Regions from separate parts of the Mesorhizobium sp. M7D.F.Ca.US.005.01.1.1 genome, predicted to be linked through region 2. Evidence: riboswitches for the same ligand, from Rfam matches in the RefSeq annotation. Region 2 holds a riboswitch; each other region holds the start of a gene.
The links. A riboswitch is a leader RNA that binds a small molecule or an ion and turns the genes downstream of it on or off. The one in region 2 is predicted to bind cobalamin.

Region 1 (5,132 bases), 1.8 Mb from region 2:
AGCCGCTGCGCGCCCAGGTGATAAGCGCCTCGGTCGAGGTGACGAGAAAGCCCTTGTCGGCCAGCTCATTGTTGATCTCGAGGAAGAACGGATCGTCCTCCCCCACCGGCCTGCCGGTGTTGGGATCGATGATACCTTTGGGCTTCGGCGCGACGAGGGTGCCTGAACTGTCGTTCAATCCCATTCCAGCGCTCCTTTTTTCCATTCATAGGCAAAGCCGATGGTCAGCACCGCCAGAAACACCATCATCGACCAGAAACCGAGCATGCCGATCTTCGAGAACGACACCGCCCACGGAAACAGGAAGGCCACTTCCAGGTCGAAGATGATGAACAGGATCGACACCAGGTAGAAACGGATGTCGAACTTCATGCGGGCGTCGTCGAACGAGTTGAAACCGCACTCGTAGGCGGAAAGCTTTTCAGGATCGGGATTGCGGTAAGCCACCAGGAAGGGCGCGGCCAGCAGCGCCAGGCCGACAACCAGCGCCACGCCTATGAACAGGACGATGGGCAGGTATGAGCTTAGAAGTGCGTTCATGCTCGGCTTTCCGTTGGCGCCAATCCACTTTGATTACAGCACCGGACCCTAATGCGGAAGCGTGACAGTTTAACCGCTGAACCGTTTTAAGGGCCTATGCTGCAACGCGGCGAGGGTTAGCGCAGCACTTCCAGCGAAGCAAGTCAAACCTTGTTCAAAACACTGACCTGGACGGCATATCCGGGGAAACTGGTCCGATCCGCTCCTGTTTGATTTCCTTCGTTTTTTACTCCACTTTTCTCTCCTGACATGGTTCCCGCCAAAACCCTGCTAGCATGGGCTGGAATCACCCATCCGACCCTCGGCCAAAACACTTCAAAGTGATGCCTGCATGAAGGAAAAGATCTCGCTCCCCATGGCCCGGCGCATCGCGCTTGCCGCCCAGGGGTTCCTCGATCCCCGTCCGGCCGGTACGCCCGACCGCCGGCATCTTGCCCGCACGCTCTCCCGCACCGGCCTGTTGCAGATCGATTCCGTCAGCGCGGTGGTGCGCGCTCATTATATGCCGCTCTATTCACGCCTTGGCCCCTACCCGCTCTCGCTGCTCGACAACGCGGCCGTGACGCGCAAGCGCACGGTGTTCGAATACTGGGCGCACGAGGCCTCCTTCCTGCCGGTCGAGACATATCCGCTGATGCGCTGGCGCATGCAGCGCGCCGAGCGCGGCGATGAAATGTATCTGGGGCTTGCCAAATGGGGCCGCGAGCACGCCGCCTATATCGAAGAGATCTACCGCCAGGTCGCCGATCGCGGCCCGATTGCCGCTTCCGCGCTCGAAGGCCAGAAAGGCTCGGGCGGCTGGTGGGGCTGGAGCCATGCCAAGCATGCCTTCGAATGGCTGTTCTGGGCCGGCCGCATCACCACGGCGCACCGCCGCGGTTTCGAGCGGTTCTATGATCTGCCCGAACGCGTGCTGCCGCAGGCGATCCTCGACCTACCGGTGCCGGCGGCCGAGGACGCGCACCGCGAATTGCTGCGCATTTCCGCCCGCGCCCATGGCATAGCGACGTCAGGCGACCTGCGCGACTACTTCCGCCTGTCGCCGGCCGACATGAAGGGCCGGCTGGAGGAACTGGTCGAAACAGGCGAGCTGCTGCCGGTGCGTGTCGAAGGTTGGGACAAGCCAGCCTATCTTCATAAAGACGCCCGTCTGCCCCGAAAGATCGAGGCCCGCGCCCTGCTGGCGCCGTTCGATCCCGTCGTCTTCGAGCGTTCGCGCACGGAGCGGCTGTTCGACTTCCACTACCGCATCGAGATCTACACGCCGGCCGACAAGCGGCAATACGGCTATTATGTCCTGCCGTTCCTGCTCGGCGACAGGATCGTCGCGCGCGTCGACCTCAAGGCCGATCGTCCGGCAAGTGTGCTGCGGGTCCACGCAGCCTATGCCGAGCCCGGCGCGCCGCCTGAAACCGCTGCTCAGCTCTTCGAGGAATTGAAGCAGATGCAGGGTTGGCTGGGCCTCGAGCGCATCGAAGTGACGCCCGCCGGCGATTTGGGCCCGGCGCTGGCCGACATCGCCGTGTCGTAAGCTCGCGTTGACACCGCCGCCCGCAAAAGCCTAAATCCGGTTCCAGATGGTCCCTTGCCCGCAACGGCAAGGGCTAAGAGGGAATGCGGTGCGGGGCAAAATCCCAAATCCGCGGCTGTCCCCGCAACTGTAAGCGAAGAGCCAAGGCCGAAAGCCACTGGGAATGGTCCCGGGAAGGCGGCTACCAAGGCGATGACCCGCGAGCCAGGAGACCTGCCGTCTGCGACTGTAGAATCCGATCGCCCGGCGGGTTTCCGGGCAAGGAGCCCGATTTTTGGACCACGACAGCAGTTTTTCGGCTGGCACAGCGGATGTTTCGTCCGGCCATGACGATGCCTTGGCCGGCGTCACCGTCATCGTCTGCGCCTCCTGCCGCGACGAAACCGGCTCCGACGCTCATCCCCGCGCCGGCGAATCGCTGGCGGACGACACGCGCCGCGCCGCCTCTGGCGACAACATTCGCATCCGCAGCGTCGAATGCCTTGGCAATTGCAAGCGGCGCCTGAGTGCCGCCATCCTGCGCGACGGTTGCTGGAGCTATGTCTTCGGCGACCTGACCGCGACCAGCGGCGCCGACCTCGTCACCGGAGCCAAACTCTTCGCCACCTCGAAGGACGGCCTGATTCCGTGGCGCGGCCGTCCCGATAGCCTGAAGCGTGGCCTCGTTGCCCGCATCCCTCCCCTCGACCTGCTGAAGGACTGACCATGACCGCTCCAGATTCGTCTGCGAACCTCTCCCGTGTTCCCTGCACCGTCGTCACCGGCTTCCTCGGCGCCGGCAAGACGACGCTGGTCCGCCATCTCCTGGAAAACGCCGGCGGCAAGCGTATTGCCATCATCGTCAACGAATTCGGCGACATCGGCATCGATGGCGAGATACTGAAGGGCTGCGGCATCGACACATGCCCGGAGGAAAACATTGTCGAACTGGCCAATGGCTGCATCTGCTGCACCGTGGCCGACGATTTCGTCCCGGCGCTCGACCAGATCCTCGCGCTGACGCCGAGGGTCGACCACATTCTGATCGAGACCTCGGGCCTGGCGCTGCCCAAGCCGCTGGTCCAGGCTTTCCAGTGGCCGAGCGTGAAAAGCCGGGTCACCGTCGATGGCGTCATTGCCGTGGTCGACGGGCCGGCATTGGCCGAAGGCCGCGTCGCCAACGACATGGACGCCCTGCAGGCGCAGCGCGCTGAGGACGAAACGCTCGATCACGACGATCCGGTCGAAGAGGTGTTCGAGGACCAGATCGCCTGCGCCGACCTGATCATCCTGTCGAAAAGCGACCTGATGGACGCCGCCGGCACCGCCCGCGCCAACGCCATCATCAACGAACACTCCGCCCGCGCGGTGAAGATCGTGCCGACGTCGCATGGCAAGGTCGATCCCTCCGTGCTGCTCGGGCTCGGTCTGGCCGTCGAGGACGACATCGAGAACCGCAAGTCCCATCATGACGGCGCCTTCGACCATGAGCATGACGACTTCGACACCTTCATCGTCGACATTGCCTCGATCGCCAATCCGGACGAACTGGCAAAACGCGTCGCCACCGTCGCCGAGGAAGAGAACGTGCTGCGCGTGAAGGGATTCGTCGAGGTCGGCGGCAAGCCGATGCGGCTCTTGCTGCAGGCGGTCGGGCCGCGCGTCAACCACTACTATGACCGCGCCTGGACCGCCACGGACGACCGCCGTTCGCGCCTCGTCGTCATCGGCCTGAAGGGGCTGAACCGCCCGGCGATCGAGCGTATACTCGCCGGCTGATTTCGGACACGGGTTGCGATGCACATCCTAACCACAACATCCGCCTCGCTCGACGACCTCGCCGAGCCGGTCGATCTGCGGCAGACGCCGGCGGATGTCGTGGCCCTGTCCTTCACCGACAGCGATCTTGCCGGACTGGCGGCGGCCTGGAAAGCCGATGCTCACCGCCTGCCCTCGATGCGGCTGGCGGCGCTTCGTGACCTGCGCCACCCCATGTCCGTCGACCTCTGGGTCGACAGCGTCGCCCGTCACGCCAAAATCATCCTCGTGCGCATCCTCGGCGGCTACGACTGGTGGCGCTACGGCTGCGATCAGCTTGCCTCGACCGCCCGCGAGCGCGGCATAAAACTGGCGCTGCTGCCCGGCGAATGCCGCGACGAAGACCTAAGGCTGATTGAAGCCTCGACGCTGCCGCGCGAGGAGTTGGACGGCCTACTCGACTATTTCCGCGAGGGCGGCCCGGCGAATATGAGCGCGCTGGTGCATCGGTTGGCGCGGCTGGCGGGGGCGCAGGCAGAAACTGTCGAGCCGGTCGCGGTCCCAAAAGTTGGCTACTACGAACCCAACCGCGGCGTCGTCCCCCTCCCCCTCGAGGGGAGGGTCCGGCCGCAGGCCGGGGGTGGGGTCCTCTCCGAAGCACGCCGAGCTAAAGAAACACCGCGCCCGGTCCTACCGACCCCACCCGGCCCTGCGTGCCACCCTCCCCTCGAGGGGGAGGGAAAGGTCGTGCCGATCCTGTTCTACCGCTCGATGCTGCTGGCCGCCGATGTCGCGCCCATCGACGCCCTCTTTGAAGCGCTCAGCCAGCGCGGCATCGCCCCGGTCCCCATCTTCGTCTCCAGCCTCAAGGACCCGGCATCGCTGGCGTTCGTGGAAACCGCACTCGCCGCGCTCAAACCCGCCGCCATCATCACCGCGACCGCTTTCGCGTCCGGCGCCGAACCCGGCGTCGAAACCTTGTTCGACCGCGCCGGCGTGCCCGTCTTCCAGGTCATCGTCGCCACAACCCGCCGCGACATCTGGGAGAACAACCAGCGCGGCCTGGCGCCCGCCGACCTCGCCATGCATGTCGTGCTGCCCGAGCTCGATGGCCGCATCCTCGCCGGCGCCATTTCCTTCAAGGGCGAGAGTGAGACCGATCCAGCGCTTGGCCACCGCGCCTTCGCCAACCGGCCGGAGCCGGATCGCGTGGCGCAGGTCGCGGACCGTGTCGCGGCCTTCATCCGTCTGCAGGAGACGCCCCGCGCCGAGCGCAAGCTGGCCATCCTGATTCCGGATTATCCGAGCGCTCCTGGCCGCACCG
Region 2 (5,132 bases):
GGCACGAAAGATTTCCGAATAGGGATTTTGCATGGGTGGTTCCTCGACAAAGGACGATTCGACAATTACATACGAAGCGTATGACTGTTAAATAGAGCATACGTCGCGTATGTCAATTGGCATACGTAACGTATGTGAATGGGTCCAGAAGCCATGCATAAGCCCCGCAAGGAGATGATCGCCGAGACGCGCGCCAAGCTGATCGCGGCCGCCCGCCATGCCTTCGGCACAACAGGCTATGCCGAAGCCTCGATGGATGATTTCACTGCATCGGCCGGGCTGACGCGCGGCGCGCTCTATCATCATTTTGGCGACAAGAAGGGATTGCTGCAGGCAGTCATCGCAGAAATCGACGGCGAGATGGCGGCGCGCGTGAACGAAGTGGCGGCGAGGGCCCCGACCCGCTGGCAGCATTTCGTCGACGAATGCACAACCTATATCGAGATGGCGCTGGAGCCGGAAATCCAGCGCATCATGTTCCGGGATGGTCCGGCCGTGCTGGGGGATCCGGCACAATGGCCGAATGCCAATGCGTGCATCGCGTCAATGGCCGGCCATCTGACGACGCTGCAGGAGGAGGGGGTTGTCGTCTCCAGCCTCGACCCCGAGACGGCCTCGCGGCTGATCAACGGTGCGAGCAGTCAGGCGGCGCAACGGATCGCCAATTCGAACGACCCCGAAGCGACTTCGAAGAAGGTGGTGACGGCGTTCAAGCAACTGCTCGAAGGCCTGCTCAAAAGGCCAGATACGCAACCGAACTGAAGTCCCGGCCGTGACCCGAGGCCACGGCTGGCAATTGACAATCGCCTGGTTGAGTTCATCCTCTGCCACCATCTCTGAAGGGAGATTCGGGGCATGTGGGATTTCGATATCGGCAGGTCGGTGTCCATCATGATGCGGACCTGGCCGTTCATTGTCTTTCGCATGATCGTCTATTTCGGCATCACGCTGGCCTACATCATGGCGACCGGTACCGGCGCCTCCGTCGGCTATGGCGTCGGCCATATCTCCACCGATCCCGACGGGCCGCTGTCCTTTGCCTTGTGGGGCGGGGTGGTCGGTTTCGGCATCGTCTCGATCGCCGTCTACTGGATCCGCGAATATATCCTCTATGTCGTCAAGGCCGGCCACATCGCCGTCATGGTCCATCTGGTCGACGGCCGTGACATTCCCGGCGGCCAGGACCAGATCGCCTACGCCAAGGACATCGTGACCCAGCGTTTTGCCGAGGCCAACATCCTTTTCGTCGTCGACCAACTGGTCAAGGGCGCCATCCGCGCCATCACCGGCCTGCTCGGCGGCATCGCCGCCTTCTTGCCGATTCCGGGCCTGAGCGGCCTGGTCTCCTTCATCAACACGGTGATCCGCCTGTCGCTGACCTATGTCGACGAGATCATCCTCGGCTACAACATCCGCATCAATTCAGCCTCGCCGTTCGAGACGGCGCGCCAAGGCGTGGTGCTCTATGCCCAGAACGGCAAGGTCATGGTCAAGAACGCCGTCTGGCTGGCGGTCATCATGTGGGGCGTGTCCTTCGTTATCTTCCTGCTGATGCTGGCGCCCGCCGGCGCCATTCTTTTCCTGATGCCTGGGCAACTCGCAGGCTGGGCCTTCGTGCTCGCCATCGTCTTCGCTTGGGCCTTCAAGGCGGCGTTCATCGAGCCTTTCGCCATCGCTTGCCTGATGCAGGTCTATTTCAAGACCATAGAGGGCCAGGTGCCTGATCCGGCCTGGGACGCCCGGCTGGCCGAGGCGTCGTCGAAGTTCAGGGAGCTTAAGGACAAGGCGCTGGCCTCCTTCGGCGGCTCGCGCTGGGGTACAGCCGGCGCGACACGCTGATCCGGAGCGGCATCGACGGCGTTGAGGCGCGCCACGGTTGACTTCAGCGGCACCTCACCCTGGCCGCAAAAAATCTCGCTCATGATCAGCTCGGGCAGCGGCAGCCGCCGTCCCCAGCCATGCGTTTCGAGGTCCGGCTTTGGCGCGAACTCGGAAACACGGCCGACGCAGAGATAGGCGACCGGCGTCACATGCTCGGGAATCGACAGCAGGCTTTTCAGCGCCTGCGCCTCGATGATGCTGACCCAGCCGACACCGACGCCTTCGGCGCGCGCCGCCAGCCAGAAATTCTGGACCGCGCAGACGGTGCTGTAGAGGTCCATCTCCGGATTGTGCCAGCGTCCCAGCGGCGAACCCTTCGAACGCTGCCGGTCGCAGGTGATACAGATGTTGAGCGCGCTTTCGCAGATGCCTTCCAGCTTGAGCTTGCGGTAGAGCGCCTGCCGCTCTTCGTCGATCGCCGGCAGTTCCTGTTCGCGTGCTGCCAGGAACAGGTCGCGCACCTTTTCCCGCCGCCCGGCGTCGCGAATGACGATGAAGTTCCAAGGCTGCATGAAGCCGACCGACGGCGCGTGATGAGCCGCAAGCAGCAGCCGCGCCAGCACCTCATCGTCGAGCGCGGTGGGCAGGAAATGGCTGCGCACGTCACGCCGTGTGAACATGGCGCGATAGACCGCATCGCGCGCGTTCTGGTCAAATCCGTCGCCGACAGGAGCAGTCATGTGTTCCGGCATCGCTTGTCCCCTTGCGATTGCAATCAATGTCGTCCGCCTGACCATGCGGATGACGATGCCTGCCAGGCCGGTCTTCTGGCTCGGGATCAACCCGCGTCCGGTGCCTTCCCGTCATCGACAGTGGCATTTACCGGCGCGGTCCCCCTTACAGCGTTGGGCACGCCACGGAGTTCAACCGTGTTCCCGATTCTCCCGCTTGCGGCGGGCACCAGGCAGTGGCGGTGACCTTACGCCGAAGCGCTGAGGACGCCAATGCCCGCAGCGACACGAATGGACGCAGGCGTGATTTTCCCCAGCCATCGGCCGCCCGCGCATGGCCTTTGTCGATCCGGGTCACTAGATTAGGACGATGACCACTCGTCTCTACACCCATCCGATCTTCCTTGAGCACCTCACGCCGCCCGGCCATCCCGAGCGGCCGGACCGCTTGCGCGCCATCGAGCGCGTGCTCGATGACGAGGCGTTTGTCGGGCTCGATCGCGTCCAGGCGCCGGAAGGCGACGAGGCCACCATCCTCTATGCGCATCCCGCCGATTTTATCGCCCGCGTCCGCGCCGCCATTCCCGACGAAGGGATCGCGCGCATCGACGCCGACACCACTGCCAGCCCGAAGAGCTGGCAGGCGGCGATCACCGCGATCGGTGCCGCCAACGCTGCCGTCGACGATGTCTTCACAGGTCGCGCCGACAATGTCTTCGTCGCCGCCCGGCCGCCCGGCCACCATGCCGAAAAGACCACGGCGATGGGCTTCTGCCTGTTCAACACCGCAGCGATCGCGGCACGTTACGCGCAGAAGAAACACGGTGTAGAGCGCGTTGCCGTCGTCGACTGGGACGTGCATCACGGCAACGGCACGCAGGATATTTTCTGGGACGATCCAACGGTGCTCTATTGCTCGACGCATCAGATGCCGCTTTATCCCGGCACCGGAGCAAAAAGCGAAACCGGCACCGGCAACATCGTCAATGCGCCGCTGGCGCCGCAGACTGGCAGCGAGGTCTTTCGCGATGCCTTCCTTTCGCGCGTGCTGCCGGCGCTCGATAATTTCGCGCCCGACCTGATCATCATTTCGGCCGGGTTCGACGCACACCATCGCGATCCGCTGGCCGAGATCAACCTGACCGAGGACGATTTCGACTGGGCGACCGGCCAGCTGATGCAGCGTGCGGCGCGCCACAGCGGCAACCGGCTCGTCAGCCTGCTCGAGGGTGGCTACGATCTGCAAGGATTGGCATTTTCGGTCGCCGCCCATGTCGGGCGACTGATGAAAGGATGAATGATGGCTGGTGAGACCAACGAAGACGTCAAGGCGATGAGCTTCGAACAGGCACTCGACGCGCTGGAGAAGATCGTCGATGATCTGGAGCGTGGCGACGTGCCGCTCGACCAGTCGATCAGGATCTATGAGCGCGGCGAGGCGCTGAAGGCACATTGCGACCGGCTGCTGAAGGCAGCTGAAGACAAGGTCGAGAAGATCAGGCTGTCGCGCGACGGCAAGCCGGTTGGAACGGAGCCGCTTGACGCGGACTGAGGCCGCAGCCGTCTCACCGACTTTTGGACACGATCATGACTGAGGATAGAGTTCGTCCCGATTGAAAGCGCTCCAGGACAAGAGGAGATACGGAAGCGATGTGCAGAAACATCAAGACCCTGTTCAATTTTGACCCGCCCGCAACCAACGACGAAGTCCTCGACGCCGCACTTCAATTTGTCCGCAAATTGAGCGGAACGACGCGGCCCTCGAAGCAGAACCAGCATGCTTTCGACCACGCCGTCGAAGCCATCGCCGCCTCGGCGCGCGAATTGCTCGATTCCTTGGAAACCCATCAGCATCCTCGCAATCGCGAACAGGTGGCGGCCAAATTACGAGCAAAGTCGGCGATCCGCTTTGCTTGATGCGCCCAGGCGGCCTTTGACCGCTGACAAGGAGATCATCTCGTGAGCTTCTTCCCCGGAAACGACCCACAGGCCGGCGATGCCTTCGCCAGCGACCAGATCGAATTGATGGTCATCCCCAACGCCAAGGATATTGGTGGTTTCCAGGTGCGCCGCGCTCTGCCGACCGCCAAGAGGCGGCTGGTCGGGCCTTTCATCTTCTTCGACCGCATGGGCCCGGCGATCCTGCGCGCCGGCCAGGCGCTCGATGTCCGTCCGCATCCGCATATAGGCCTGTCGACGGTCACCTATCTGTTCGACGGCAAGATCAGGCATCGCGATTCACTCGGCACCGAAATGGTCATCCAGCCGGGCGACGTGAATTTGATGACCGCCGGCCGCGGCATCGTCCATTCGGAGCGCACGCCCGAAGAGTTGCGTGGCGCGCCGATGTCGATCTCCGGCCTGCAGACATGGCTGGCGCTGCCGGACGGCAAGGAAGAAGTGGCGCCGGTGTTCGAGAACACCGCAGCACTACAGCTGCCCGAGATCGACGCCGAGGGCGTCAGCGGGCGCGTCGTGATTGGTGATTTCCAGGGGTTGCGATCCCCGGTCAGGGCCGACTCCGAGACGCTCTATGCCGACCTGCGTCTGGCGCCCGGCGCCAGCGTGAAAATCCCGGCC
Region 3 (5,132 bases), 1.7 Mb from region 2:
ATTCTGATTCAGCCCTGCAAGACGACTATCACGGTTGCACCGGACAAAAGAAGACCGGGAGCTTTGCCGAGGACGCCGGACCAGGCGCCGCATTAGGCCAGCGCCGGGAAGCCTTTGGCCGACTTCGCTTTTCGCCGGATACGCGTCGGTTTCCTCTTATTGGCGCAGGGATCGCCACGGCAGATTTGGCCCGGTGATTCTGCTTTGGGGAAGCAATGTCCACCCATGTGCGCCATCCGATCTGGCTACCGGCCCTCAAGGCCGCGGACGCGCGCACCTTCGCCTCGCTCTACGCGGTCGAATCCTTTGCTCGCGCCACCGTGTCGAGCGTCATCCCGATCCAGGCCTATGAGATCCTGCACAACGAGCAGATCGTCTCGATCCTCTACACAGTGGTAGCGATGCTCGGCCTGTCGGTGACATTGTTCATGCCGATGCTAATCCGCCGCTTTGCCCGCCGCTGGGTCTACACGGCCGGCGCCTGCCTGCTCGCCATCGGCTCGCTGTTCTTCGTCACCGACACGCTTGCCGGGCAACTGGCCGGCATGCTGTGCCGCGTGATGGGCGCAAGCGCGCTGTCGATCACGCTCAACCTCTACATCATGGACCACATCCGCAAGACCGATTTCATGCAGGCCGAATCGCTGCGCATGGCGTGGTCGATGTTGGCTTGGACCGGCGGGCCGACGCTCGGCATCTTCCTCTACACGCGCTTCGGCATCTATGCCGCGCATGGTGCGGTTGCGGTGTTCGCGATGGCGTTGCTGGCGCTGTTCTGGACCTACCGGCTCGGCGACAACCCGTCGATCCGCCCGGGCAAGACGCGCCCGGCCAATCCGCTGGCCAATATCGGCCGCTTCATCGCCCAGCCCAGGCTGCGGCTCGCGTGGCTGATCGCTTTCGGCCGCTCCTGTTTCTGGACGACGTTCTTCGTCTATGGGCCGCTGTTCATGGTGATCACCGGCGAGGGCAAGCTGGCCGGCGGCCTGCTGGTTTCGGCCGGCAACGCGCTGCTGTTCATGGCCATCTTCTGGGGCAAGGCAGGAAAGCGCTTCGGCGGCCGCAGGACCATGACATTTGCCTATTTCGCCATGTCTGCCACGCTGCTGGCGGCGGGCTTCGTCGGCGAAACCGTGCCGCTGCTCACCGGCGCCTTCCTGCTCTGCGGCGCCTTCTTCACCATTGCGCTCGACGCCCTCGGCTCGACCGCCTTCATGCGCTCGGTGCGCTCCTATGAAAGATCGCAGATGGCGGCGGTCTATCGCACCTATCTCGACTTTTCCGAGCTGACGCCGCCGCTGGTCTATTCCGTGGTGCTGGCCTTTTTCGGCCTGGGCTCGGTGTTCGTCACGCTCGGCCTGCTGGCAGCGGTTTGCGGCTTTGTGACGTGGCGCTATCTGCCGAAATCGCTTTAGTCGCCGGCTAGGCGCTTGCCTCGCGTGCCGCATGCCGCTCGCGCACCCAGTTGTGGAAACGGTGCAGGTCGTATTCCTCGGGCATCAGCACGCCCGCCATGTGGCGCATCGAGTGCAGGCCTCTCTGGTTGACCTCGCAGATCGTCGCATCCTCCTCCAGCACCTGCGTGCCGAAGGCGACAATGTTGTCGATGTCGGTCGTGGCGAGCGCTTCGGGCGAAAACAGCCATTCCGCGACAAGCTCGGTCTGCTCGGGGCCGAGCGGCACCAGCCGGACTGACCTGACATAGTCGACATGGCCGACGACGAACATCGACGGCAGGCTGGTGGCGTATGTCTGGCCCGCAGTGCGCTCGGCCGGTGTCAAGCTCGAGAAGACCGGCCCATGCGCCTGGCCGTCGCGCGACCAGGTTTCGGCGCCGGCGCGCAGGCCGCCGGAAAACTCCGGCGCGCCATTGTCGGCATGGCGAACCCATTCGGGATCGTCGTGACGGCCCATCAGGCCGCGGCCATAGATTGGCACCAGCCGCGACAGCTCCTTGTGGACGCCCGGGCAATGCAGGCACTCGTTGAAGTTTTCCCAAAAAATCTTCCAGTTGCAGTTCATCACCTTGCGCAGCACATGGCCGCTCACCAGCGTCTCCAGCGGCCAGTTGCCGAGATCGCCGGAGGCCGGATCGAAGGATGCCTGCGCCGAACCGGCCGCGTCCTCCTGCAGATTGACGAAAACAAAACCTCGCCACACCGAGAGTGCGACGCGATAGAGCGAGTGGTCGGCCTTGTCGAAGCCTTGCGGCAGCGATTTCGACGGCACGCGCACGAGGTCGCCACGCAGGGAATAGGACCAGGCGTGGTAGGGGCAGGTGATCAGTCGCGCCTTCAGCCGGCCTTCGCTTTCCTGGCAAAGCTGCGAGCCGCGATGGCGGCAGGTGTTGTGAAAGGCGCGCAGCTCGCCGGTCTCGTCCCGCAGCACGACGATGTCTTGCGTGCCGATGCGGAATCTGCGGAAAGCCAGTGGTTGCGCAAGGTCGGCCTCGCGGCAGACGAGCAGCCAGCTTCGATACCAGATGGCGTCGAGATCTTTTTGATAGCTGCCTGCATCCCAATAGGCTGATGACGGCAGCGTCGGTTCGGCCCGGGTCAGGCCATTGTAGGGATCGCGCTCGCTGGCAATGGGCTGCATGGCTGGCTTCCTCTAGAGATGCCAGCCGACACCCGGCCAGGAAAATTGTCAATTGCGGCACCGGCAGCTCTCGGCTGGTACGACGCATTCGCGATGGTTGCCGGCGGAATTTGGTTTGCCGGGGGCGAGGATTCTGCCTATAGTCACCAATGTCGTCGGTTCCATTTTGGAGCCAAGAGGGAATGCGGTGCGGGCGAGTTTCGCCCAATGCCGTGGCTGCCCCCGCAACTGTGTGCGGTAGTCCTCTCCATATGCCACTGAAGATTTTTTCTTCGGGAAGGTGGGGAAGGGCGCTGATCCGCGAGCCAGGAGACCTGCCGGCGACAGGAAACTGACTTCGATGCCCTCGGGTGGAGGGCGAAAGGACAAGATATGACTACCGCTTCCGTCTCCCTCGGCGCCTCCGTCTCCTCGCAGTCGCGCTTCATGCAGCTCGCTCTTGCTGCGTTTCTCGGCATTTTCGTGATGGGCTTTGTCGGCTTCTCGCATATCGATGCGGTCCACAATGCGGCTCACGACTATCGCCATTCGATGGCGTTTCCCTGCCACTGACGAGGATCTGACATCATGAACCTGTTTCGCAACGTCGTGTTCATCGCGGCGATCGCAGGGCTCGTGGCCGGCGTCGCTCTCGCCTGCATGCAGGCCTATGCCACCGTGCCGCTGATCCTGAAGGCGGAAGTCTACGAACAGGCCGGCGGCGGCCACAGCCATGACCATGCCGCCGCGCCAGCGGTGCCTGCCGATGCCAGCGGCAACGCGATGAACTCGGCCGCGCCGGCAACAAACTCCATGAGCGCTGCCACGCCGGCACCGGCGGAAGCGGCGGCTCCGGCGGAAGACGAAGGCTGGGCGCCGGCAGACGGTTTCGAGCGTTTTGCCTTCAGCGTGCTTGCCAATATCGTCACCGGCATCGGCTTCGCCTTGATCCTGGTCGCGGTTTCGGAATTCGCCGGCGGCATCGGCAATTGGCGCCAGGGCGTGTTCTGGGGCCTGGCCGGCTTTGCCGTGTTTACGCTGGCGCCTGGCCTCGGCCTGCCGCCGGAACTGCCGGCCATGCCGGCTGCCGACCTCACCCAGCGCCAGATCTGGTGGACGGCAACCGTGGTGGCGACCGCCATCGGCCTTGGCCTGATCGCGTTCCGCAAGTCGCTGCCGCTGGCGATCCTGGCCGTAGCGTTGATCGTCGCACCGCATATTGTCGGCGCGCCGCAGCCCGACAGTTTCGAGACGGCGATTCCGGAAGGCTTGCATCACCAGTTCGTGGTGGCGGTGACGGTGACCAATCTGGTGTTCTGGCTGGTGCTCGGCGCGGTCGTCGGCGTGGTGCGCGGCCGCTTCACCGGCACGGCGACCAGCCTGCGCGACAGCTTTGCCTGACAGCAAGGCCCTGACCTTCCTCATCGGCGGTGCGCGCTCCGGCAAGAGCGCGCACGCCGAGACCTTGGCGACGGGTTTGCTGCCGCCATGGACCTATATCGCCACGGCGCAAGCCTATGACGACGAGATGCATGAGCGCATCGCGTTGCACCGGTCGCGGCGCGACGAAGGCTGGACGACCATCGACGCACCGCTCGATCTCGCCGGCGCGCTCGGGGCCTTGCCTGACAACCAGCCTGTGCTTGTCGACTGCCTGACGCTGTGGCTGACCAATCATATGCTGGCCGATCACGATATCGAGCTTGAATGCCGTCGGCTGGCGGATGTGCTGTCTCGGCCGCGCGGACCCTGGTTCGTGGTGTCCAATGAAGTCGGCCAGGGTATCGTGCCGGATAATGCACTGGCACGCCGTTTCCGCGACGCCGCCGGACGGCTCAACCAGCAGGTCGCTGCTGTCGCCGATACGGTGCTGCTGATGGTGGCGGGGCTGCCGCTCAAGGTGAAATGATATGACCGACATCGACGATAAGGACGAAGAACGCCACCGCGCCAAGATGGCCAAGCGCAAGGCGGTGCAGGATGCCGAAGTGGCGAGCAAGACGGTCGAGAAGGGATTGCTCATCGTCAACACCGGCCCGGGCAAAGGCAAGACGACAGCCGCCTTCGGTCTCGCGCTGCGGATGCTCGGCTACGGCAAGCGCGTCGGAGTCGTCCAGTTCATCAAGGGCAAATGGCATACCGGCGAGAAAGACGCCTTCGCCGCCTTCGGCGATCGCGTCGTCTGGCACGCGATGGGCGAGGGGTTCACCTGGGAAACGCAGGATCTGAAGCGCGACATCGCCGCGGCCGAAGCCGCGTGGGCCAAGGTGCTTGAGCTGATGGCCGATCCGTCGATCAGCCTTCTGGTGCTCGATGAACTCAACATTGCGCTGCGCTACGACTATCTCGATCTCGACAAGGTGGTTGCAGCGCTGAAAGCGCGGCGCGAGGGCCTGCACGTGGTCGTCACCGGCCGCAACGCCAAGCCGGCGCTGGTCGAGGCCGCCGACCTCGTCACCGAAATGGGCGTGACCAAGCACCATTTTTCCGCAGGCGTGAAGGCCCAGCAAGGTATCGAGTTCTGAGAGCTTTTACCCCCCAAAAAAAGGGAGGGT

Region 1: linked by a shared signal. The riboswitch ahead of EJ076_RS23780 (DUF1636 family protein) and the one ahead of bluB (5,6-dimethylbenzimidazole synthase) in region 2 are both predicted to bind cobalamin.
Region 3: linked by a shared signal. The riboswitch ahead of EJ076_RS23575 (CbtB domain-containing protein) and the one ahead of bluB (5,6-dimethylbenzimidazole synthase) in region 2 are both predicted to bind cobalamin.

The regions. Positions count from the first base shown of each region.
Region 1 is NZ_CP034453.1:4,900,863-4,905,994, forward strand. Features, by position in the region: gene EJ076_RS23765 (NADH-quinone oxidoreductase subunit B) at 1-184, opposite strand, end outside; gene EJ076_RS23770 (NADH-quinone oxidoreductase subunit A) at 175-540, opposite strand; gene EJ076_RS23775 (winged helix-turn-helix domain-containing protein) at 872-2,071, shown strand; cobalamin riboswitch at 2,102-2,307, shown strand; gene EJ076_RS23780 (DUF1636 family protein) at 2,346-2,774, shown strand; gene cobW (cobalamin biosynthesis protein CobW) at 2,777-3,829, shown strand; gene cobN (cobaltochelatase subunit CobN) at 3,848-5,132, shown strand, end outside.
Region 2 is NZ_CP034453.1:3,119,932-3,125,063, forward strand. Features, by position in the region: gene EJ076_RS14865 (MFS transporter) at 1-33, opposite strand, end outside; gene EJ076_RS14870 (TetR/AcrR family transcriptional regulator) at 154-762, shown strand; gene EJ076_RS14875 (hypothetical protein) at 856-1,839, shown strand; partial or broken gene bluB (5,6-dimethylbenzimidazole synthase) at 1,944-2,618, opposite strand; cobalamin riboswitch at 2,621-2,801, opposite strand; gene EJ076_RS14885 (histone deacetylase family protein) at 2,923-3,849, shown strand; gene EJ076_RS14890 (exodeoxyribonuclease VII small subunit) at 3,853-4,104, shown strand; gene EJ076_RS14895 (DUF2277 domain-containing protein) at 4,203-4,469, shown strand; gene EJ076_RS14900 (pirin family protein) at 4,512-5,132, shown strand, end outside.
Region 3 is NZ_CP034453.1:4,856,915-4,862,046, reverse strand. Features, by position in the region: gene EJ076_RS23585 (MFS transporter) at 216-1,415, shown strand; gene EJ076_RS23580 (aromatic ring-hydroxylating dioxygenase subunit alpha) at 1,423-2,598, opposite strand; cobalamin riboswitch at 2,738-2,935, shown strand; gene EJ076_RS23575 (CbtB domain-containing protein) at 2,971-3,150, shown strand; gene EJ076_RS23570 (CbtA family protein) at 3,166-3,978, shown strand; gene cobU (bifunctional adenosylcobinamide kinase/adenosylcobinamide-phosphate guanylyltransferase) at 3,971-4,486, shown strand; gene cobO (cob(I)yrinic acid a,c-diamide adenosyltransferase) at 4,488-5,102, shown strand.